4 regions of the Pseudomonas sp. 1121_17 genome follow, and region 1 is predicted to be linked to each of the others. Evidence: riboswitches for the same ligand, from Rfam matches in the RefSeq annotation. Region 1 holds a riboswitch; each other region holds the start of a gene.

Region 1 (5,573 bases):
GCAGCGTCCGTGCAGACGTTGTTCGGCACAGCTACGGCAATACGTGCATTCGAACGAGCAGATCATTGCATCCGGGCTGTCGCCGGGCAGTTCGACGGCGCAGCATTCACAGTTGGGGCGTAGTTCCAGCATGGGCGTGGTTCCGATAGCAACAAGGTTGGTCGAGTCTGCTCTGCGCTGGCGGCGCTGGCAATCAGCCGTTGCCGGGGCGATACAGGTGAGCGTGGCCGGCGCGATACAGGGCTGATTCGGCGAACGGTGTATCCCCCAGGACGTGACCGACCAGGATCAGCGCAGTTCGCCGAAAATCCCGTGTACTGATCAGTTCGACGATGTCCGCCAGCGTGCCTCTGACCCAGTCCTGATCAGGCCAGGTGGCGCGATGGATGACCGCAACCGGGCAGTCAGCACCGTAATGTGGCAGCAGCTCTGCAACGATCCGTGGCAGGTGCTTGACGCCGAGGTGAATCGCCAGGGTGCTGCCATGCCGGGCCAGATCGCCGAGTTGTTCGCCGGCGGGCATCGGCGAGCTGTCGCCGTAACGGGTGAGGATGACCGTTTGGGCGATGCCCGGCAGGGTCAGTTCACAACCCAGCAGTGCGGCGCTGGCCGCCGTTGCCGTTACCCCAGGGATGATCTGGTAGTCGATGCCCAGCTCGCGCAAGTGACGGATCTGCTCGCCGATGGCGCCATACAGGCTCGGGTCACCGCTGTGCACCCGCGCCACATCTTGGCCTAACGCATGCGCGCTGTGCATGGCGTCGATGATCTGCTCAAGGTGCAGTTCGGCGCTGTTGATGACAGTTTCGGCGCTGTGACCCTCGAGCACTGCGGCGGGGACCAGCGAGCCCGCGTAGATGATCACCGGGCAGTGCCGGATCAGGCGCTGGCCTTTGACCGTGATCAGTTCCGGATCGCCCGGGCCGGCGCCGATGAAGTAGACCGTCATGGCAAATCCTTGCAAATAAGATGGAGGCGATTATCCAGCACTGGCGAGGGCGAGGGTAGCGCCCGCCAACGTTTGCCGGGTGAGCACCAGCCGCGCGCTGCCGTGAGCATGCGCGGCAAAGGCCAGGGCGGTGCTTTCGGCTACGCCCCAGCAGCCGCTGTGGGCGAAGGCTGTAGCGGAGTGCTGGCTGAGCTGGGGGGCAAAACGCTGCAACTGCTCTGCGGGAAAAAACTCCAGCGCCAGTTGCAGGCGATCGGCCAGTTGATGCAGGCCAGCCTCGCTGACTTTCAGCTCGATACTGGCGATGCCCTGCACTGCATGCAGGGTTAAGCCAAGGCTGGCAAGACTTTGTAGCAGCAGGGCCTCAAGCAGGTCGGCGGGGCAGCCCTTGCGGCAGCCAACGCCGACATACACGGCGGGTCGCGGCTCAGACATCAAGCCTGCCGCGAACGGCGGAACAACCACGCACTGAGCAAGCCCAAGGCAATCCAGAAGGCGGCATTGGTCAGCCACGAGGCGATTTTGAACTGGGTTGCCAGGGCCTCAGGCGCAAGACTTTCATGCACGCTCGGCTGCGGCGCGCCGATCACGTGTGGCAGCGCCAACAGCAGTACGCCGACTACCTTCAGCAGCCAATGCTGGGCAAACACAATCAGGCCCAGGCCGACCGCAGTTGCGGCCGCAGTGCCGATCCACCAGGTCTGACGTTGGCCAAGGTTGGCTGCCGCCGTGCCCGGCAGCTCGGCCGGCAAGCCCAGGGTTGGCGCCAGGCAGAACACGGCAAAACCGGCCAGGCCCCACAGCGCTCCGGTGGCGACCCGGTTGGGTTCGCGCAGGCTGTACAGCGCTGCCAGCATCAGGGCAAAGCCGACCGCAACCACCAGGTTGCCGCCGGTGGTGGCCAGCACGCGCTGCCAGCCGTCTTCAGGCGCCCAGGCTTCGGCGCTGTGCTCGTGGGCAGCAACGGCGCTGTCATCATGCTCGTGCTGGCCAGCCGGCGCTGGGCTCTCGAAGGTTTCCGCTTCGAGGATCAACGGGCTGATCCAGAAGCTTTGCAGCAGGGTCAGCAGCAGGGCGGCGAGCAGGCCGCTGAACCCTGCAGTACGGGCAATGCGCGTGATCATGCGAGTCTACTCAGTGGCAGGGGAAGGCAGCGCTGTGGCGCGTATCGTGGGCTGCGTTGTGCACCGCTTCGATGTGCGAGAAACCGGCGAAGTACACCAGGCACAGGCCAACCAGGCTGGCGCCGACGGCGATGACCAGGCGTTGACTGAGGCTGACGGGGGTGGCGATGCTGTGTTTGGCACTGGTGATGGGCATGACGCAATCCTCTGCTTGTTATAGGCAGGGGGCAGGCGCACCGGCCCCGGGCGCGGATGGCCCAGGGCAATGCGACAGCGCCCGCCCACCGCGGGGTGTTGATATTCGACTACGCAGGCCGGTCTCCGGGCTCACGAGGAGGAGCAGGGCTCCTTGAAAAGCGTCACCTTCCCATGCCCTACAGCCTGGCACAGTGGTCAAGACACTTCGCTCGCTTACCGTTGCGGGGGCAGCACCGGAGTAGTCGGGCTCTCTATTGAGGCCAGCGACGCACCGGTTTCCCGTTTCACCCCATAGGGGGCACCTGAACGCAAGGCGCTAGCAAACCATGCCGCAGCGGCGCGCTGCAAGTGACAAGTTGCACGCCAGTGTGCATTCAGCCGCCTATATAAGGCAGATGACAGCCCCTAAAGCCGCTTGCAGCTTGCCGCCGGGGTGCGTAGCCTTGTCTGCTTCGAGGTTCTCCGGCGTGGCCGGAGCTAAGACGGGAACGCGGTCAAGCCGCGGCTGCCCCCGCAACTGTAAGCACTGATCAGGATCGACACAGCCACTGCGCCTTGCGCGGGAAGGCGTCATCTAACCGGCCCGGCGCCGGTGCGGTGCAAGCCAGGAGACCTGCCTCGAGACGATTTCGACTTTAATCCGGGCGGGGTGATCCGGAGGCGAACAAGCCCGGCTGTGACAGCCTGCGGCGCTCGTCCTGCATGCCCGCGCCATTCTGCCAAGGGCACGCATCCATGAAAACACTGGCCAAACTCCCCGTCACCATCGTCACCGGCTTCCTCGGCTCGGGCAAAACCACGTTGCTGCGGCACATGCTCGACAACGCCCAGGGTAGGCGCATCGCGGTGATCGTCAACGAGTTCGGCGAACTCGGTATCGACGGCGAAATCCTTAAACAATGCACCATCGGCTGTACCGAAGAAGAAGCCTACGGGCGTGTCTTCGAGCTGGCCAACGGCTGCCTGTGCTGCACCGTGCAGGAAGAGTTCTTCCCGGTCATGCGTGAACTGGTGGCACGTCGCGGCGATCTGGACCACATTCTGATCGAAACCAGCGGCCTGGCCTTGCCCAAACCGCTGGTGCAAGCCTTCCAGTGGCCAGAAATCCGCAACGCCTGCACGGTCGATGCGGTGATCACCGTGGTCGACAGCCCGGCAGTGGCTGCCGGCACCTTCGCAGCGTTCCCTGACCAGGTCGATGCCCAGCGCAAGCTCGACCCGAACCTGGATCATGAGTCGCCGCTGCACGAACTGTTTGCCGACCAGCTGGCCAGCGCTGACCTGGTGGTGCTGAACAAGGCTGACCTGATCGACGCCGAAGGCCTGGCCAAGGTTCGCGCCGAAGTCTGCGAAGAGCTGCCGCCGGCGGTCAAGGTCATCGAAGCCAGCAGCGGCCGCCTGCCGCTGGATGTGCTGCTGGGCCTGGGTGCCGAATCGGAAGCGCACATTGATGGGCGCCGAACTCATCATGACAGCCACCATGACGACGATGATCATGACGATCACGACCATGATGCCTTCGACTCGATCTCGCTGGATTTGCCAGAGGCCGATGAGCGCTTGCTGCTGACGGCCCTCAACCAGTTGGTAGTGGAGTTTGGCATCCTGCGCGTGAAAGGCTTTGCAGCCATCCCGGGCAAGCCGATGCGCCTGCTGATCCAGGGCGTAGGCACCCGCTTCGACAAGCATTTCGACCGGGCCTGGGGCGCTGACGAGGCGCGCATCACGCGCCTGGTACTGATTGGCCAGGAGCTTGACGCCAGTCAGCTCGAAGCCCGTCTGCGTCAGGCTCTGGAAGCCTGATCCATGCACCTGTTGCGCACCCAGCCCGGTGGTTTTGTCCCAGACGACAGTATTGCCGACCTCGGCCAGACTGCCGCCGAACTGGTCATTCTGTGCAGTGGTGACTCGCACCTGGCGCTGCTGGCCGAAACCGCGGAGCAGCTGCCTGGCGACTACCCCAGCGTGCGCCTGGCCAATCCCATGCAGGTGCAAAATCATGCCTCGGTCGACCTGTATGTCGACCAGGTGCTGCGCCATGCAAAGTTGATCCTGATATCACTGCACGGCGGCGTTGGCTACTGGCGCTACGGCATCGAGCAGTTGGTCGAGCTGGCGGCGCGCGGGGTTCAGGTGATCATGGTTCCGGGCGATGATCGGCCTGACCCCGAGCTCACCGGTTTGAGCACGGTCAGCAGCGACCAGGCCGAGCGCTTGTGGCACTACCTGCGCCAGGGCGGCAAGGCCAACGCGCTGAATCTGTTCAACTGCGTGGGCAACCTGTGGTTCCAGCGCGACTATGCCTGGCAGGAGCCGCAAGCGCTGGCCCGTACTGTGGTCTACCACCCAGCCAAGGCCAGTGCGCAGTTGCCGGACTGGTATGCCGACTGGGACCCTGCGCTGCCGGTGGCGCCGCTGCTGTTCTACCGCTCGCACCTGCAGGCGGCCAACACCGCGTTTATCGACGTGTTCTGTCAGCGTCTGCAGTTGGCGGGGCTCAACCCGTTGCCGATCGCTGTAGCCAGCCTTAAAGAGCGGGCCTGTCTCGATCAGGTTGAAGCGTGGATGGATGAGGCCGAGGCCGAGGTGGTGATCAACACCACTGGCTTTGCCTTGTCCAACCCCGAGCGCCCCAACGCGCGGCCCCTGCGCCGGGATGTACCGGTGTTGCAGGCGATCTGCGCGCAGGACAATCAATTGGGCTGGGAAACCAGCGAGCAGGGCCTCGGCGGCCGCGATCTGGCCATGCACATCGTGTTGCCGGAGCTGGACGGGCGGATCATCACCCGGCCGGTCAGCTTCAAGGACCTGGCCTGGCGCAGTGAACGCAGCCAGGCTGATGTGGTGTGCTATCGCGCCCACCCGGAACGCATGGACTTCGTCGCCGAGCTGGGCCGTCGCTGGGTCGCGCTGGCGCGCTTGCCGAATGAGCAAAAGCGTGTCGCGCTGATCCTCGCCAACTACCCGACCCGTGATGGCCGGATTGGTAACGGTGTCGGCCTGGACACGCCGGGTGCGGCCTTGAACATCCTTGAGGCGATGCGCGCTGCGGGTTATCCGCTGGACGAGCTGCCGGCCACCGGCACCGCGCTGATCCAGCACTTGCTCGGCGGCGTGACCAACGACCTCGACAATCTCGATCAGCGCCCGTGCGCGCAGAGCCTGAGCCTGGCCGACTACCAGGCCGCGTTCGCTCGGTTGCCGGCAGAAAACCAGGCGGCCGTGCTAGCCCGTTGGGGCGCCCCTGAAACGGACCCGATGTGCCGCAGCGGCCGCATGATGGTCGCGGGCCTGCGCTTTGG
Region 2 (5,573 bases), on a different contig from region 1:
ATCCACTCGAGCAGCCGTCGCAGCGGTGGTGTGCGCATCGATAATCTCCAGGATCGCTACTGGAGCAAGACCTTTATCGAGGCCAAACGCGCCCTGGCCATGGCGCCAACGATGATCTCGCGTAACTGATAGCCAGTTGCTATATTCGCACGGCGGCGATGCTTAAAAAGCTCGCCGCCGTGCGCATTTACAGAAAGCGTCTAATCTAATTTCTCAACTCTTTTCGACTGCGGTCGATCGGCCTCTTACAGGAAGTTTCAGCCATGGTGACAGTGGCGCGCTTCGCATTTCTTTCGCTGGTGGCGATGCTCGCTGCCTGCTCCAGCCGTGCTCCGGCACCGGCGCCTGTGGTTCAGCCACAAATCACCTTCAATCAACAACCCAGCTCTTCGCCGGTTGCGGCGGATGTGTTGTTCCGGGCTATCGGGTTGGTTGGCACGCCTTATCGCTGGGGCGGCAATACGCCGGATTCGGGCTTTGATTGCAGTGGGCTGATTGGCTATGTGTACCGGGATGCTGCTGGTATCAGCTTGCCGCGGTCGACTCGCGAGATGATTGTGATGCGGGCGCCTAGCATTGATGTCAATTCGCTGCAGTCGGGGGATTTGGTGTTCTTTGCTACCGGGGGCGGCTCGCAGGTTAGCCATGCCGGGATCTATGTCGGGGAAGGGCGGTTTGTTCATGCGCCGCGGACTGGCGGGACTGTGCGGTTGGATTATCTGAGTAATAGCTATTGGGCCAAGGCGTATTTGCAGGCCAAGCGGATATTGCCGGCTGGGCATTTGGCGCAGAATCCCTGAATTAGCGACCTACGCGGCACCGGTGATCTCTGGTCGTTCACTGGTGCTGCGTGCTTATCCATTCTCTGTGGTGGTCTTGTGGGCCCCTTTCGCCCTTACGGCGAGTCACTTTTTTGGCAAACGCCCCAAAAAAGTAACCAAAAAAATGCTTGGCTCCACATCCGGCCCCTCCGCTGCGCTGCGGGGTTCCCTCGCTCCGGCCTTGCTCCCGGGAGGACCGCGCTGTACGGCCCATCCTGGGCCGCAGCGCTTGCCGGCCATCCATGGCCGGCACCTCCCTTCGCAAGACCTGCGCTCGGCCTCCTGAGTCGCCGATGGATCAAGATCAAAAGCAGATCAAGGTCAAGAGCACGCCTCGCTGCGCTGGCGCAGATCAAGGGCGAGAGTCAAAAGCAGTGGCTGAGTGGCTTTTTCAGTTACTTCGCTGCGCTCACTCGCCAGATTACGTTGCCCACATCATCAGCCACCAGCACGCCTTCGCTCTGATCGCTGACCACGCCAACCGGCCGGCCCATTGCCTCACCCTGTTCATTCAAGAAACTGCTCAGCAGGTCTATTGCCTGGCCTGCCGGCTTGCCATTCGCATCGAACGGCACAAAGATCACTTTGTAACCACTGTGTGGCTTGCGGTTCCACGAGCCGTGTTGACCAATCAGCGCGCCACGGCCAAACGGTGCGGGCAATAAACCCGGCTCGATGAAGGCCAGGCCAAGCGAAGCGGTATGTGGCCCCACGGCGTAATCCGGTACCAGCGCCTGGGCGACTTTGGCTGGGTCTTGTGGTTGCACCCGCACGTCTACGTGCTGCCCGTAGTAGCTGTACGGCCAGCCGTAGAAACCGCCATCCTTGACCGAGGTGATGTAGTCCGGGACCAGGTCGCTGCCGATCTCGTCGCGCTCGTTGACTGCCGTCCATAGCGCCCCGGATTGCGGCTGCCAGGCCAATCCATTCGGGTTGCGCAGCCCGGAGGCGAAGATGCGGTGGCTGCCGGTGGCGCGGTCCACTTCCCAGATCGCCGCGCGGCCTTGCTCTTGCTGCATGCCGTTCTCTGCCACGTTGCTGTTGGAGCCTACCGTGACGTACAGCTTGCGCCCGTCGGGGCTGGCAATCACGTTCTTGGTCCAGTGGTGATTGAGGGTGCCACCCGGCAGGTCGATGACCTTCTGCCCGCGCCCGTCGATCTGCAACGCGTCGGTCACGTAATCGAAGCGCAGCAGCTTGTCGGTATCGGCGATGTACAGGTCCTTGCCTACCAACACCATGCCGAAGGGCGAGTTGAGCCCTTCGATAAAGCGGCTGCGGGTTTCGGCAACGCCGTCATGGTCGCGGTCGCGCAGCAGGGTGATGCGGTTGGCGGTGGGGACGCCTGCACCGGCCAAGGACATGGCTCGTTTCATGAACCAGCCGCGCAGGCCTTTGCTGTCGTCCGGCTTGGCCGGTGCGTTGGTTTCGGCGACCAGCACGTCGCCATTGGGCAGCACATACAGCCAGCGCGGATGGTCGAGGTGGTCGGCAAATAGCGCAACCTGAGTGCCGGCCGCTGCAACCGGTTTGCCACCCTGCGGCCAGCCGACCGCTGGCGCGACGTTGACGGTTGGCAACAGGGTTTTGTTTGGCGCCGGTAACTGCGGTGTGGGGCCGATGCCATCGTTGACCCTGAGGCTGGCGGTCTCGCCGCAGCCGCCGAGGCCTGCGAGCAAGGCGAGCACAACGGCACTGCGCATTCTGTTCATGGGCGGGCTCTCGACAAGGGCTATGGCATACAGAACCATAGCCGCCGGGCGAGGTTCAACCCGGCGCGGCGCAGGGGTGCTTCACGCTTGCTTGAACAGCAATGCAACACCTGGGAAATACTGGCCGAGCTCGTTGTGCAGCTTGCGATAGGCGTACGGGAAGTACCAGGCAACGGCGCAGGCGGTGTGCTTTTGCAGGTCATCGACCAGGTCCTGGAGTTCTTCCGGGCTGGCGTGCTGGCCGGCTTTCCACGGGCTGACGAACAGCGCCCCGGCTTTGAGCTGGCTGGCATAGGCAATCGGCTTGGCGGCGCTGGTGGTTTCTTGCAGGGCGGCGGTCAGGTCGAGCCGGGCAATGCGCGGCCAGCGCTGGCTGGCGTGCGTGTGGATCGACTCCTCGGCGGTGCTGATGGTCAGGTCACAACGGCCTTCGCGCTCGCCTTCTTCGCGTTGCTTGCTGCTGGCAAACTGGGTCAGGGCGACCAGCTCGGCTTGCCAGGCGGCGGCAGCCAGCAGGCCGACGTTGGCCGCTGCACCATGCCAGTACGGCGCGTCGCTGGCATGGTTGAGTTCGGCGAAGCGATCGATGCAGTCGACCCAGCGCTCCAGGGCAGGACGCAAAAACTCCAGGCGCGGGTTGTTGATGATCAGACCTTGCATGCTGCGCACTCCTTATTGTGATTATCGCGGTCAGCTACAGTGATGGCGATATGATGTCAATGCTAGCAGTCTGCGCTGTACTGTCGAATCGGCCATTGATCCAGGCCAAACCGGCCTTGTTTCATTGACGCTCCCGGTGCAACCCTCTAACCTTCGCGGCGTGTTTCAGGTGCCCTGCGGACGGCGGTCTGGCGGGGTGAAACTGGGAAGCCGGTACCAGTCCGGCGCTGCCCCCGCAACGGTAGGTGAGCCGCGTACGTAGCGCTCACGAGCCCGGAGACCGGCCTGTTACTGCCAACGGCATCACGGAGGGTGATGCACAGTTCACTGTGGTTTGCGCCACGGCGCCTGCGCGTTCTCCGTTTGCCTGCCTTTCGATCTGTCGCCGCCCGGTGCGCGCGCAGGCACTTGCGGAGAACCTTATGAGCGACAACCCCGAACGCGACGAACGTCACCTGGCGCGCATGCAGCGCAAAAAGGCGATCATCGACGAGCGTATCGCCAACTCTCCCAATCAATGCGGCCTGCTGCTGGTGCTGACCGGTAATGGCAAGGGCAAAAGCAGCTCGGCTTTCGGCATGCTCGCCCGCGCGCTGGGCCATGACATGCAGTGCGGCGTGGTGCAGTTCATCAAGGGCCGCAACAGCACCGGCGAGGAGCTGTTCTTCCGCCGTTTCCCCGAGCAGGTGCGCTACCACGTGATGGGCGAGGGCTTTACCTGGGAAACCCAGGACCGCCAGCGCGACATCGCCGCGGCAGAAGCCGCCTGGGCGGTATCGCGGCAAATGCTGCAGGACCCGTCGATTCATTTCGTTGTGCTGGATGAGCTGAACATCGCCCTCAAGCATGGTTACCTCGATCTGGACCAGGTGCTCAGTGACATTCAGGCTCGTCCACCAATGCAGCACGTGATCGTCACCGGCCGCGGCGCCAAACCGGAAATGGTCGAACTGGCCGACACCGTTACCGAGATGGGCATGCTCAAGCACGCCTTCCAGGCCGGTATCCGCGCCCAGAAGGGCGTGGAACTATGAGTGACCCGCGCCGGTGCCCGGCGGTGCTGATCGCAGCGCCCGCTTCCGGGCAGGGCAAGACCACCGTGACCGCAGCCCTGGCGCGCTTGCACCGCAACCTCGGGCGCAAGGTGCGGGTGTTCAAGTGCGGTCCGGACTTTCTCGACCCGATGATTCTGGAGCGGGCCAGCGGCGCACCGGTGTACCAGCTCGATCTGTGGATGATTGGCGCGCAAGAGAGCCGGCGACTGCTCTGGGAAGCTGCCGGCGAGGCCGACCTGATCCTCATCGAAGGGGTCATGGGCTTGTTCGATGGCACTCCGTCCAGCGCTGATCTGGCGCGCCATTTCGGCGTTCCGGTGCTGGCGGTGATCGACGGTACCGCCATGGCCCAGACCTTTGGTGCGCTGGCCCTGGGCCTGGCACGCTACCAGGCCGATTTGCCGTTCGCCGGGGTGCTGGCCAATCGGGTTGGCAGCCTGCGCCACGCGCAACTACTTGAAGGCAGCCTGACCGAAGGCCTGCGCTGGTACGGCGGGCTGTCGCGCGAGCGCGGCATCGAGCTGCCGAGTCGCCACCTGGGCCTGGTGCAAGCCAGCGAACTGAACGACCTTGACCAGCGCCTCGACGCCGCCGCCGAGGCCCTGGCTGGCAGCTGCGATGCAGCGCTGCCGCCAGCGGTGAGCTTCGATGGCCCCGCTTTGCCAGCACCGTTGCCCTCGTTGGCCGGGGTGCGCATCGGTGTGGCGCAAGACGAAGCATTTGCCTTCATCTATGGCGCCAACCTCGACTTGCTGCGGGCCATGGGGGCTCAGCTGGAGTTTTTCTCGCCGCTGCACGACAGCGAGCTGCCGCAGGTCGACAGCCTCTATCTGCCAGGCGGCTACCCCGAATTGCACCATCATGCGCTGGCCGCCAATACGCCGATGCTGGACGCGATTCGCGCTCACCATAATGTTGGCAAGCCGCTTTTGGCCGAGTGCGGCGGCATGCTCTACCTGCTTGAAAACCTGACCGATGTTGCCGGTGAACGCGCCGCGCTGGTTGGTTTGTTGACTGGCGAGGCGGTGATGCAGAAGCGCCTGGCAGCACTGGCCCTGCAAGCGGTGGAACTGCCCGAAGGCACCCTGCGCGGACACACCTATCACCACTCGTTGACCACCAGCGAGCTGGAGCCAATCGCCCGTGGCCTCAGCCCCAACGGCGGCCGCGGCAACGAGGCGGTGTACCGCCTGGGCCGGCTGACGGCTTCTTACGTGCACTTCTATTTCCCCTCCGACCCACACGCGGCGGCGGCGCTGTTGCGACCATGAGCGAGCATGCCTTCTCCGATGCCGAACGCGCCGCGGTCTACCGGGCGATCGGTG
Region 3 (5,573 bases), on a different contig from region 1:
GTGTCTTCATAGCGCGAGGTGTACAAGCTGGCGCTGACGGCATCGCTCGGGTTCCAGACCATGCCGGCGAGGTCGAAGCTGTTGCCCTTGAGGGCATTCGAGTAGTTCACCACCAGGCCTTGGTTGTGGCTGCTGGCATTACGGTCGGCGCTCTCGGTGAAGTGCCGGGCAACCAGTTTCAAGGTGTCAACTTCGTTGCTGGTCAACAACCAGCCGGTTGCAGTCTCTGGCAGCAGGGGCTGTCGGAGGCGTTGAATACCGGCGTTTTTACCCGCTGCTCACCGTAGCTCAGCACCGTATCGGCCATCCGCAGTTTAAGTGCGGCGCCAGCGCGGCTGTACTCGGTTTTCGGGTGGCCTTGATTGTCCACGCTGAGCAAGCGCGCCTTGCCCGCACGGCCGCCGCCGCTGTCGAGTTGCACGCCGAGGTAAGCGTGGGCATCGACGCCAACCCCGATCAGGCCCTGGGTAAAACCTGACTGCAAGGTGCCCATCAGGCCATAGCCCCATTCTTCGGCTTTGCCGCTGCGCTCGCTACGGGGTTTGTAGGCGTTGCGCGCGCCGCTGTTGCTGGCTCCGTGACGATAATCGCGCTGGTCGAATACGCTGCGGTTGAGCAGGCTCCAGCTGCTGTCTTCAATCAGCCCGTTGGCCTTTGCCTGGGCAGACTCGGCGGCTGCCAGAGGGGAGACAGTGATCAGCGGGAGCAGGGCAAAAGCGTGCTTGAAAGACCTCACTGGCCGGTTCCCAGTTTCTCCCACTGTGCTTGCAAACGGGCCTTGGCCCGGGGCGGCAAGGTCGCTGGCAGGGCCGGCAGGTCAGCCGCCGGTTCGCCGACCTGGATCAACATGACCATGCCCATCCCCAGGTGCGGGATGCATTGAATGCCATACAGCCCCGGCACGCTGAACTGCTGCTCGTGGGGCTGATTGAGCTTGCTCTTGAAGGCTTCGGCGCCGGCTGGCAGCAGCTCGGCAAGGGTCGCGGCATTGTGCCCGCTCATGGTCGGCACAAAGCGCACGCTGTCGCCGGGAGCGATGCGCAGGTGGTCCGGCTCATAGACCATGGCACCGTCGCTGCCGCGGTTGAGCATCTTTACTTCATGGACTTCGGCGTGAGCCAGAGGGGCGAGCAGGGTGCTGCACAGCAATAAGGCGAGAAGGCGTGAAAACATAGTGAGAACATCCGTGTTCAGGGGGCGCGAAAGCGCAGGATGCGCGCGCCGTCGTATGGGTCGGTGAGGTAGTGAGCGTGTACGCCGAAGGTGCACAGCAGGCGCTCTGGCGTGAGCACTTCATGGGGCTTGCCAAGGGCTACCAGGCGGCCTTGGTCGAGCACCGCGAGGCGGTCGCAGGTCAGTGCCTGGTTAAGATCGTGCAATGCCACCAAGGTTGTCACCGGCAACGCCTGGACCTGTTGCAGCAGGCTTAGTTGGTGCTGGATATCGAGATGGTTGGTCGGCTCATCGAGCAGCAACACGCCCGGCCGCTGGGCCAGGGCGCGGGCGATGTGCACGCGCTGCCGCTCGCCGCCGGACAGGCTGTGCCAGAGGCGCTGGCGCAAATGCAGGGCGTCAAGATCGGTAAGGGCCTGCTCGACGATGCGCCGATCCTCGGGGGAGTACGGCGCCAGCGCCGACAGCCATGGTGTGCGACCCAGGGCCACGGCGTCATACACGCTGATGGCATCGCTGGTGTAGGCCTGCTGCTCGACCAGAGCCAAGACCTGGGCGATCTGCCGCCGGGGCATGCGCGCCAGTGGCTGGCCGAGCAGTTGCACTTCACCATTGCTCGGTTTGAGAAGGCCGGCAAGCAGTTTGAGCAGGGTCGATTTGCCGGAGCCATTTGGGCCAACCACGCCGAGGGTTTCCCCGGCGATCACCTCAAGCTCGACCGCTTCGAGCAGATCGTTGCCACCCAGACGCAGGCCAAGGCCTCGGCAACTGAGCGGCGCGAGATTCACGGTGTTGAGGTTGGTCATGCGCGCCCCCGGCGGCTTACCAGAATCAAGGCGAACAGAGGCGCGCCAATCAGCGCAGTGACCACGCCGACCGGAATCACCTGCCCAGGAATCAAGGTCCGCGAGAGGATATCGGCGCTGATCAGGAACAGCGCACCTCCCAGGGCACTTGCCGGCAGCAGGCGGCTGTGACCGGTGCCGAGCAGCAGGCGCAGTGCGTGAGGAATGACCAGGCCGACAAAGCCGATGGCGCCGACAATCGATACCATCACTGCCGTAACCAGCGCCGCGCAGCTGATCAGCAGCAGTTGGCTGCGGCGCACCGGAATACCCAGCGAGGCCGCCGAGTCGGCGCCGAAGGTAAAGGCGTCGAGAGTGCGCCGATGCCACAGGCATACCGCCAAACCCAGCAGCGCCACTGGCACCGCCAGCCACACTGACGGCCAACGCACGCCGCTGAGGTTACCCAGCAGCCAGAACAGAATGCCACGCGCCTGTTCGGCAGTCGCCGACTTGGTGATCAAGAATGCCGTAAGCGCGCTGAACAACTGCGAGCCAGCGATCCCAGCCAGAATCACCTGGGCATTACCGCCGCCAGCACCGCTGGCCCGCGACAGCAGCAGGACCAGGCCGAACGCTGCCAGTGCACCAATGAACGCGCCGCCCGACATCGACAGCGCAGCGCCACCAAGCCCAAGCAGGGCTACCGCGACCGCACCCGTCGAAGCACCCGCCGACAACCCAAGCAGATACGGCTCGGCCAGCGGATTGCGCAGCAGCGCCTGCAGGATCACCCCGCAGGTCGCCAGCCCGGCGCCGCATGCGGCAGCCACCAGGGTGCGGGTCAGGCGATAGTTCCAGATGATGCCCGCGTCGATCGGGTCGACTGGGTAACCGGCGTCCCACAGGTTGTTGGCCAGGACCCGCAAGACCACGCTGGGCGCCACTGGCGTTTCACCAATGGCGATACCGGCAAGCATCGCCCCCAGCAAGGCGAGCAGGGCAGCGGCGCAGTAGGGCAGCAGACGCATCATGGTTGCTCGGCTTTCCCCGAAGCAAACGCGTTGGACAGCGTCTCCAGGCCACGGAACAGGCGAATACCGGCCTGCATCGCGTCGGCATCGAGGACGATGATGCGGCCCTTGCGAACGGCGTCCATGTGTTTGGTGACGGGGTCACTACGGAGGAATTCGAGCTTCTTCTGGTAGTCATCGGCAGGGAAGCGGCGGCGGTCCATGCGGGCGATGATCAGCCAGGTCGGGTTGGCCTTGGCCAGGGTTTCCCAGCCAACCGTTGGCCACTCTTCGCTGGACTCGACCACGTTGCGCACGCCCAGGGTCTGCAGCATGAAGTCGGCCACGCCCTGGCGGCCGGCGACATATGGGTCGATGTCGAGGTCGGCACTGGAGAACCAGAACAGGGCGGAGGTCTGCGTCAGGTCGTGGCCGGCCAGTTGTTTGCGGGCAGTGTCCAGGCTCTGCTTGAGCTCGTTGTTGAGCGCTTCGCCACGCGCCTGCACGTCGAAGATCTCGGCCAGTTGGCTGACGCTTTTGTAGATGCTGGCGATCTGGAACGGCTGCAGCCGGGTGCCGTCGGCACCGACCAGGTTGTCCTTGCCTTCGCAATCGGACGGCAGCACATAGGTCGGCACGTTCAGCTCGTTGAACTGCTCACGGGTGCCGACCACACCCTGTGCGCCGATCATCCATTCGAACTGCGCAGCTACCAGTTGCGGGCGCTTGCCGACCACTGCTTCAAAGCTTGGATCGTTGTCAGCGAGGCGCTCGACCTTGTCGTTCTGCGCCTTGAACTCGGGCAGCACGTTGTTGAACCACAGCGAGGTGCCCACCAGCTTGTCGCCCAGGCCTAGTGCATAGAGCATTTCGGTACCGGCCTGGCCGATGGTCACTGCGCGCTGCGGCGCCTGGGCAAAGGTCTGCACCGCGCCGCAGTTGTCGATGGTCAGCGGATAGTGGGTGGCGGCGGCCTGGGCCAGGCCAGACAGGCTCAGGCCTGCCAGCAGGGTCACGAAAAGGGGCAGCATGGGTGGGCGATCTCCTATCGAACAATGCGGGGAATGAACCCACGGACAGGCATCGCCTTGCCCATTGCGCACGGCAACGGGCAGCACCCTGGGAAGGGTGGAGATGGCCAGCCCGGACACCCCGCCGGTTGGTAAATGCTTGCCGGCAGGTCTCCTGACTGGTGCGTCATGGCCTGGCTCCAGCCTTCCCGGGTCAGCAACCCAGTGGCATCGATGGAGCAGGCTCGGCACTTACAGTTGCGGGGGCAGTTCCGTTTCGCCTGCATTGAGGGCAGGCCTGGGATTCCCTGTTAGTTCCGTGATGGAAACCGGCGGGCGGCATGGTAGACCATCACCCCGCCGGGGGAAAACGCTTTTCAGAGATACTTGAGCCAGCTGATGTCGCGGCGGCGTGCCTTGAGTTGGGCAAACTGGCGCACCGGCAGGTACAACGCCGCCGCCAGCAAGACTGCAGTCAGCCAGATGAAGCCGATGCTGTCGAAGCCGAAATAACCACCCTGATTGAGCCCGAACAGCGCGACACAGGCCAGGTACAGCAGCTTGAGCACATACAGGTGCAGCAGGTAGAAAAACATCGGCGCCGCGCCGAACACCGCCAGCACACTGATCCAGCGCGCCTGGCCGGCGCGTTCGAAGCCGCGTAGCAACAGCAGCCCGGCGCCCAGCGTCAGTGCCAGGAACAGTAGTGATGGCGGGTACTTGGTGATGTTGCAAAAGCTCATCACGGTCTGCATCAGGCTTGGGTAGCTGCTCCACGGCGCTTCGCCGTAGCCATTGAGCAGGCGCAGGCCGAGGAAGCCGAGCAGGGCCGCTACACCCGCCAGCAGCAAGCGCCGTTGGCGCACGCCGGCGACGCTGCTGCGGGCGAACCACGGGCCGAGGGCGTAGCCAAAGGCAATTACACCAATCCACGGCAGCACTGGGTAGGAGGTGCGCATGCGCAGGCTGTCGGACACCTCCAGCCAGCCGCGGTCATGCAGGATCGCCCACGGCACATGCATGACCGAGCCGGGCGCAAAGTGCACGCCGTCGAGCAGGTTATGCCCGGCGATGATCAGTGCACCGAGCGCGATCAGCACCGGGCGTGGCAGCCAGACCAGCAGTGACAGCGCGATCATGCTCACGCCGATCGCCCAGATCACCTGCATGTAGATCACCGTCGGGGGCAACTGGAAGGTCCAGGCGAAGTTGACCAGGGTGAATTCCAGCACCACCAGAAACAGTCCGCGCTTGAACAGGAACGCCGACGTGGCGCCGCGGCCTTGATACTTCTCGCCATACAGCCAGGCCGAAAGACCGGTCAGCAGGACGAACACCGGGGCACACAGATGCGCCAGGGTGCGGCTGAAAAACAACGAAGGTTCGGTGCTTTCGATGGTCATCGGGTCAACCACCTGGTGATGCATGAAGAAGGTCTCGCGTACGTGATCGAGCAGCATGAACAGAATGACCAACCCGCGCAGGGCATCGATGCTCTGCAGGCGTTGGCTGACGAGGGTGGGAGAGGTCAGAGCGCTTGTCATGAAATTTCGCTGGTGAGGTTTCGTGTAACGTTATCTTATAACTATTGG
Region 4 (5,573 bases), on a different contig from region 1:
ACGGGCTGCCGCTGGGGCGCGTTTCCTTGGCCATGTTCGCTCCGGATTAATGAACGGATCAGTCGAGTGTACCGGCCTGACGGATCGCAGATGAGCCGAAAACCCTAGCGGAAACGTTTGCGCGACACGTAGGCAATGCCACCAAAGTACCGTCGATCAAATGTAACAATAAGTACAAAGTCGTACTCGGTTTGTTTATGCTGACGCGATCTAGCCATGGCTCATGGCCATTCTCTACAAGTGTTTGTCGATGAAAATTGCTTTCGTACTGATCTTCGTCCTCTCGATTGCCTATGTGCATCTGCGTGGCCATGTGCGTCACAAGCTGACGCGCCAGCTGGGGGACCACTCGAGTTTCCTTGCGCCGATCAACAGCTTCCTCTATCTGTTTTCCAGGCTGCCGGCCAAACCCTACCTGCCGGTCGATGCCTTCCCAGAGCTGCAACCGCTCAAGGACAACTGGCAGGAAATTCGCGCTGAAGCCCAGCAGCTGCTGCACGTTGGCGAAATCAAAAAGTCCGACAACCATGACGACGTTGGCTTCAATTCGTTCTTCAAGACCGGCTGGAAGCGCTTTTACCTGAAGTGGTATGGCGAGACCCACCCGTCGGCGACAACACTGTGCCCGCGCACCACCGAGCTGCTGCAAGGCATCGGTACGGTCAAGGCTGCCATGTTCGCCACCCTGCCCCCAGGCGCCAAGCTGGTTCGCCACCGTGACCCGTATGCCGGCTCCTATCGTTATCACCTAGGCCTGGACACGCCGAACGACGATGGCTGCTATATCGATGTCGATGGCGAAAAGTACTCGTGGCGCGACGGCGAGGCGGTGATTTTCGACGAAACCTACATCCACTACGCCGCCAACACCACCGAGCACAACCGCATCATCCTCTTTTGCGATGTCGAGCGGCCGCTCAAGTACCACTGGGCTACCGCCTTCAACCGCTGGTTCAGCCGCAAGGTGATGGCCGCGGCTGCAGCGCCCAACAACGCTAATGACAAGACTGGCGCGATCAACCGCCTGTTCACCCGCATCTACAAAATCCGCGAGCGTGGCAAGGCGCTGAAAAAACGCAACCGCATGCGCTATTACCTGGAAAAGTGGCTGGTGGTAGCGGCCCTGGTGCTGGTGTTCATCTACATCTGAGACAGCCTGGCAAGGCGCCGTCATGCCGGCGGCGCTGAATGCTTGCTACCTAAGTGCAACACGCTTTCGACTATTATCCCGCTCGCTAACCCTCTCCACTCGACTAGCCTGAAAGCTCCTGCCGCAACCCTACAAGGTGAAGACAATGAGCATGATGGACTGGGACGCCTACCGTAAGCAGCTGATGGCTGGCATCGGCGACCTCAAGCAACTCTCACCGGACACCGTCGCGGGCTACGTGACCGCCAGCGGCGCCGGGGCCAAGACCAACCACCTGGATGCCAAGACCCGCGAATTGATCTCGCTGGCGGTTGCCGTCACCACCCGCTGCGACGGCTGCATTGCCGTGCACTCCAAGGAAGCCCTCAAGCAGGGCGCGACCCGCGAGCAGATCGCCGAGGCGCTCGGTGTCGCCGTGGCGATGAACGCTGGAGCTGCGCTGGTCTATTCGACCCGAGCTCTGGATGCGCTGGGCCAAGCCGACGAGTAAGCCTGTCGGCGTCGCCGCACTTGCGCGGCGGCGCCTGCACCACCAGACTTGCCGGCTCAGCCCGTGCAGGTACCGCCATGATCCATATCCGCCCCATGACCGCCGCCGACTTCGACGGCTTCTGGCCCACTATGCAAAACATCGTCCAGGCCCGCGAAACCTACGCCTTCGACCCGCAGATCAGCTTCGAGCAGGCGCGCCAGCTGTGGCTGGAGGCACCGCTGCATACACTGGTGGCGGAGCAGGACGGCGAGCTGCTTGGCTCGTATTACCTCAAAGCCAATGCCGCCGGACCCGGCGCCCATGTGGGCAATTGTGGCTATATGGTCTGCCCGGCTGCACGCGGGCGTGGCGTGGCCAGGCTGATGTGCGAGCACTCACAGAAGCTTGCCCGCCAGGAAGGGTTTCTGGCGTTGCAGTTCAATTCGGTGGTTGCGAGTAACGAGGTGGCCGTGGCGCTGTGGCGCAAGCTTGGCTTCGATGAAGTCGGCCGCCTGCCCAAGGCCTACCGGCATGCCCGGCTGGGGCTGGTGGATTGCCTGGTGATGTACAAATGGCTGGCGGATGAGCCGGTGGTGGAGAAACCTGCGCTGCTGATCGGGCGCAAGAACATTGAAGCGCGGGTGTCGCGGCGGCGTGGCAAGTAGCTATAGGTCGGAGTAGTTGGGGCTGCTTTGCAGCCCCACTACAAATCGCTAAATCAGAACGCCAAACCAACCTTCACACCAAACTCATCACGCTTGAGCTTGGTATTGTCAGCCACATCCGAGTCTTCATCGAGTTTGTACTCGGTGCGGGTGTAGTAGACGCTGCCGTAGACCGGCATGCCGCCCTGCTGGTTCATCAGCAGGCTGACTTCGGCATAAGGGTTGGTGCGGTCTTTCATGTCCACGGTGTCGCTGCCGAAATCGTCGACCTTGAGCTTGGCGCGGCCGTCAATGCTACGGCGAGCACCGACTTCAACGCGCAGGGTCGAGGCATCGAACTGGTGGTTGTAGCCGATGGCAGCCTTGGCGAACGGCGACTTGTAGGTCAGCTCGTTGTCCAGGTCGTCGAGCTCAGGCTCGAAGCGCGACCAGTCATAGCCGGCGCCCACGGTGAAGTCGAGGAAGTTGCGCGCATCCATCGCAGCACGCCAGCCCAGGTCCAGATCAACCTTGGCTTCCTTGAGCTTGTTGTCGCTCTTCTTACCATACTTGGCGTCCGCGCCAATCTGGTAGATGAAGCCGGATTCGGCGGTCATCTTGTTGCCATAGTTGGCGAACAGACCACCTTGACCAAGGTGATCGGTCTCCGATTCAGAGCCGCCTTCGAACTTGAATTTGTCGTAGCTGCCGAGCAGGCCGAAAGTGAACAGCGGATCGGTACTTGGCGCAGCGTTGGCAGCAAGCGGGGCAGCGATCAGGGCCAGCAGGCAGGAATGACGCAACAGGTTACGGGTGGACATTGGTAAAGGTCTCCATGACGTGGTGTTTCTGTGACATTCGAGCGCTTCGATGCACACCGAGTGTGAAAAGTTCGAAAAAGAATCAGTAAAAACTCGCAAACCGCTAATGCGTCACAAATTTTTCTTAGCGCCAAGGTTTGACTAAGGCCACTTTCGATGCTCAGATGCGCGCCAGTTTCAGGTGTCCTGCGCCGCCGTGCGCAGGGTGAAACGGGAAGCCGGTGCGTCATCTGCATGACTAGTCCGGCGCTGCCCCCGCAACGGTAAGCGAGTGAAACCTTCGACACACCACTGTGCCCGTGCACGGGAAGGTGAAGGTTTCCAGCCCTCGCAAGCCCGGAGACCGGCCTGCAACTTTCAGTTGGCAAACCCGCGGTGGGCGGGCGCAGGCCGGTTTGCGCGTGCGCCCAGCGTTCGTGCCCGCTTGTCTTTGCGTTGTTTCCACCGGGATCCTTACTTCCTGCACCAGTGGAACGACATGTCCCGTACCAATACCTTTACTCTTCTGGCGGCCTGCATTGCCGCCGCTTCGCCAGCCGTGGCCGCAGAGCCGGCGAGCAAGGTCGTCGCCCTGCCCTCTATCGCGATCAGCGAACGCCGCGACGCAAGCGCCGACCTCACCAGCAGCAGCGAGACCGGCTCGCGCCTCGGCCTCACTGCCCTCGAAACACCAGCCAGTGTCAGCAGCCTTAGCGCCGAACAGATCCAGCAGCGCAGCAACCTCACCGTGCAGGATGCGGTCACCCGCACCCCGGGCATCACCTCCATCGGCACCCCAGGCGATGGCGGCACTGGCCTCAGCGCACGCGGCTTCAACGGCCATGGTTCGGTGATGACCCTGTTCGACGGCGCGCGCCTGTACACCGGTGCCGGCACCCAGACTTTCCCGGTCGACTCATGGCTGGTCGAGCGTATCGAAGTGCTGCGCGGGCCGGCGTCGGTGTTGTACGGCGAAGGCGCCACCGGCGCGGTGGTCAACGTCATCCCGAAAAAGCCCGTGCAAGGCGAGATCCACAACCAGCTGCGCCTGGGCTACGGCTCATGGGACCGCCAGCAACTGGGCCTGGACAGCGGCGGCAGCCTGAGCGAGCGCCTCAGCTACCGCGCCACCATCAACCAGCAGCAAGGCAATGGCTATATCGACCGCGGCGACTCACGCAACCTGGCCCTGGGCCTGGCACTGCGCTTCGATGCCAGCGAAGACCTGAGTTTCACCTTCGCCCACGAACGCGGCGACGCCGAGCCGATGAACTACTTCGGCACACCGCTGATCGCCGGGCACTACCGTGACAGCCTGCGCGACAAGAACTACAACGTGCGTGACGCCGAATTGCGCTACCACGATGAATGGACCCGCCTGAGCAGCGAGTGGGCTATCAGCGACAACGTCAGCGCCAGCAACCAGCTCTATTACATCAAGAGCCGTCGCCACTGGCGCAACGCCGAAAACTACAACTGGGACGCAGACGTCGGCCAACTGCTGCGTAATGGTTTTCTCGAGATCAAGCACAACCAGGAGCAGATCGGTGATCGCCAGAGCTTCACCTTCCAGCACAGCCTGTTTGGCCTGGCCAGCACCACCGTGGTGGGTGCCGAATACAACAAGATCCGTTTCCGCCTGACCAACAACTGGCCCTACAACGATATGGGCAACGACTACATTGACCCGTGGCAGCCCGCGCCCGGCCAGTTCGCCAGCGCCACGCCGCTGCAACCGCGCTCGTTCAGCACCACCCACAGCGCAGCGCTGTTCGCCGAAAACCGCACGCAGTTGACTGAGCAGCTGTCGCTGGTGACCGGTATTCGCCGTGATCAGAACCACATCGAGCGCGACAACCTGATCGACGGCAGCCGCACCGACCGCAGTCTCAGCGGCGGCAACTGGCGCGCCGGGCTGGTCTATGCGCTGACGCCGGACCTGTCGCTGTACGGCCAGTACTCGACCAGTGAAGACGGTGTGGAAAACCTGGTCAGCCTCAGCTCGGCACAGATGAACTTCGACCTGACCGAAGCGCGCCAGACCGAACTTGGCGTCAAGCAGCGCTTTCTTGATGGCGGTGGCGAGTGGACCTTGGCCGCTTATCACATCGTCAAGAAAAAGCTGCTGGTCGACGACCCTGTCAGCCATCAACCGCAACAGGCCGGCCAGCAGACCTCCGATGGCCTGGAGGCGACCCTCGAATTGGCCCTGGCCAACCAGTGGCAGCTGTCGGCCAACGCCGCGCTGCTGCGGGCCAAGTACGACGACTTCAATGAAAGCGTGGCAGGCGTTGCCACCGACCGCAGCGGCAAACGCCCGGCCAATGTGCCGCGACGCAGTGCCAACCTGTGGCTGAGCAAAGGCTTTGGCCAGGACGTCGATGCCGGCGTCGGCCTGCGTTATGTCGACACGCGTTACGCCGACACCGGCAATAGCCAGAGCATCCCCAGCTACACCGTGGTCGATGCCAACCTGGGCTGGCAAGTGCTGCCTGACGTGCGCCTGG

What was found. A riboswitch is a leader RNA that binds a small molecule or an ion and turns the genes downstream of it on or off. The one in region 1 is predicted to bind cobalamin.
Region 2: another riboswitch for cobalamin. It lies ahead of cobO (cob(I)yrinic acid a,c-diamide adenosyltransferase); the one in region 1 lies ahead of cobW (cobalamin biosynthesis protein CobW).
Region 3: another riboswitch for cobalamin. It lies ahead of FW789_RS21385 (ABC transporter substrate-binding protein); the one in region 1 lies ahead of cobW (cobalamin biosynthesis protein CobW).
Region 4: another riboswitch for cobalamin. It lies ahead of FW789_RS21395 (TonB-dependent receptor); the one in region 1 lies ahead of cobW (cobalamin biosynthesis protein CobW).

Annotation. Positions count from the first base shown of each region.
Region 1 is NZ_VXCX01000002.1:191,792-197,364, forward strand. It holds gene FW789_RS05730 (DUF1272 domain-containing protein) at 1-132, opposite strand, end outside; gene cobM (precorrin-4 C(11)-methyltransferase) at 194-949, opposite strand; gene FW789_RS05740 (cobalamin biosynthesis protein) at 980-1,384, opposite strand; gene FW789_RS05745 (CbtA family protein) at 1,384-2,073, opposite strand; gene FW789_RS05750 (CbtB domain-containing protein) at 2,084-2,269, opposite strand; cobalamin riboswitch at 2,369-2,592, opposite strand; cobalamin riboswitch at 2,710-2,906, shown strand; gene cobW (cobalamin biosynthesis protein CobW) at 3,007-4,074, shown strand; gene cobN (cobaltochelatase subunit CobN) at 4,078-5,573, shown strand, end outside.
Region 2 is NZ_VXCX01000001.1:8,353-13,925, forward strand. It holds gene FW789_RS00045 (C40 family peptidase) at 1-129, shown strand, start outside; gene FW789_RS00050 (C40 family peptidase) at 264-800, shown strand; gene FW789_RS00055 (PQQ-dependent sugar dehydrogenase) at 1,217-2,533, opposite strand; gene FW789_RS00060 (hypothetical protein) at 2,615-3,193, opposite strand; cobalamin riboswitch at 3,344-3,496, shown strand; gene cobO (cob(I)yrinic acid a,c-diamide adenosyltransferase) at 3,616-4,227, shown strand; gene FW789_RS00070 (cobyrinate a,c-diamide synthase) at 4,224-5,519, shown strand; gene bluB (5,6-dimethylbenzimidazole synthase) at 5,516-5,573, shown strand, end outside.
Region 3 is NZ_VXCX01000014.1:44,638-50,210, forward strand. It holds partial or broken gene FW789_RS21365 (OprD family porin) at 1-709, opposite strand, end outside; gene FW789_RS21370 (pseudoazurin) at 733-1,173, opposite strand; gene FW789_RS21375 (ABC transporter ATP-binding protein) at 1,191-1,979, opposite strand; gene FW789_RS21380 (FecCD family ABC transporter permease) at 1,976-2,992, opposite strand; gene FW789_RS21385 (ABC transporter substrate-binding protein) at 2,989-4,002, opposite strand; cobalamin riboswitch at 4,130-4,330, opposite strand; gene FW789_RS21390 (DUF1624 domain-containing protein) at 4,359-5,525, opposite strand.
Region 4 is NZ_VXCX01000014.1:50,419-55,991, reverse strand. It holds gene thpR (RNA 2',3'-cyclic phosphodiesterase) at 1-34, opposite strand, end outside; gene lpxO (lipid A hydroxylase LpxO) at 251-1,150, shown strand; gene FW789_RS21410 (carboxymuconolactone decarboxylase family protein) at 1,296-1,640, shown strand; gene FW789_RS21405 (GNAT family N-acetyltransferase) at 1,718-2,287, shown strand; gene FW789_RS21400 (outer membrane beta-barrel protein) at 2,341-3,087, opposite strand; cobalamin riboswitch at 3,250-3,453, shown strand; gene FW789_RS21395 (TonB-dependent receptor) at 3,566-5,573, shown strand, end outside.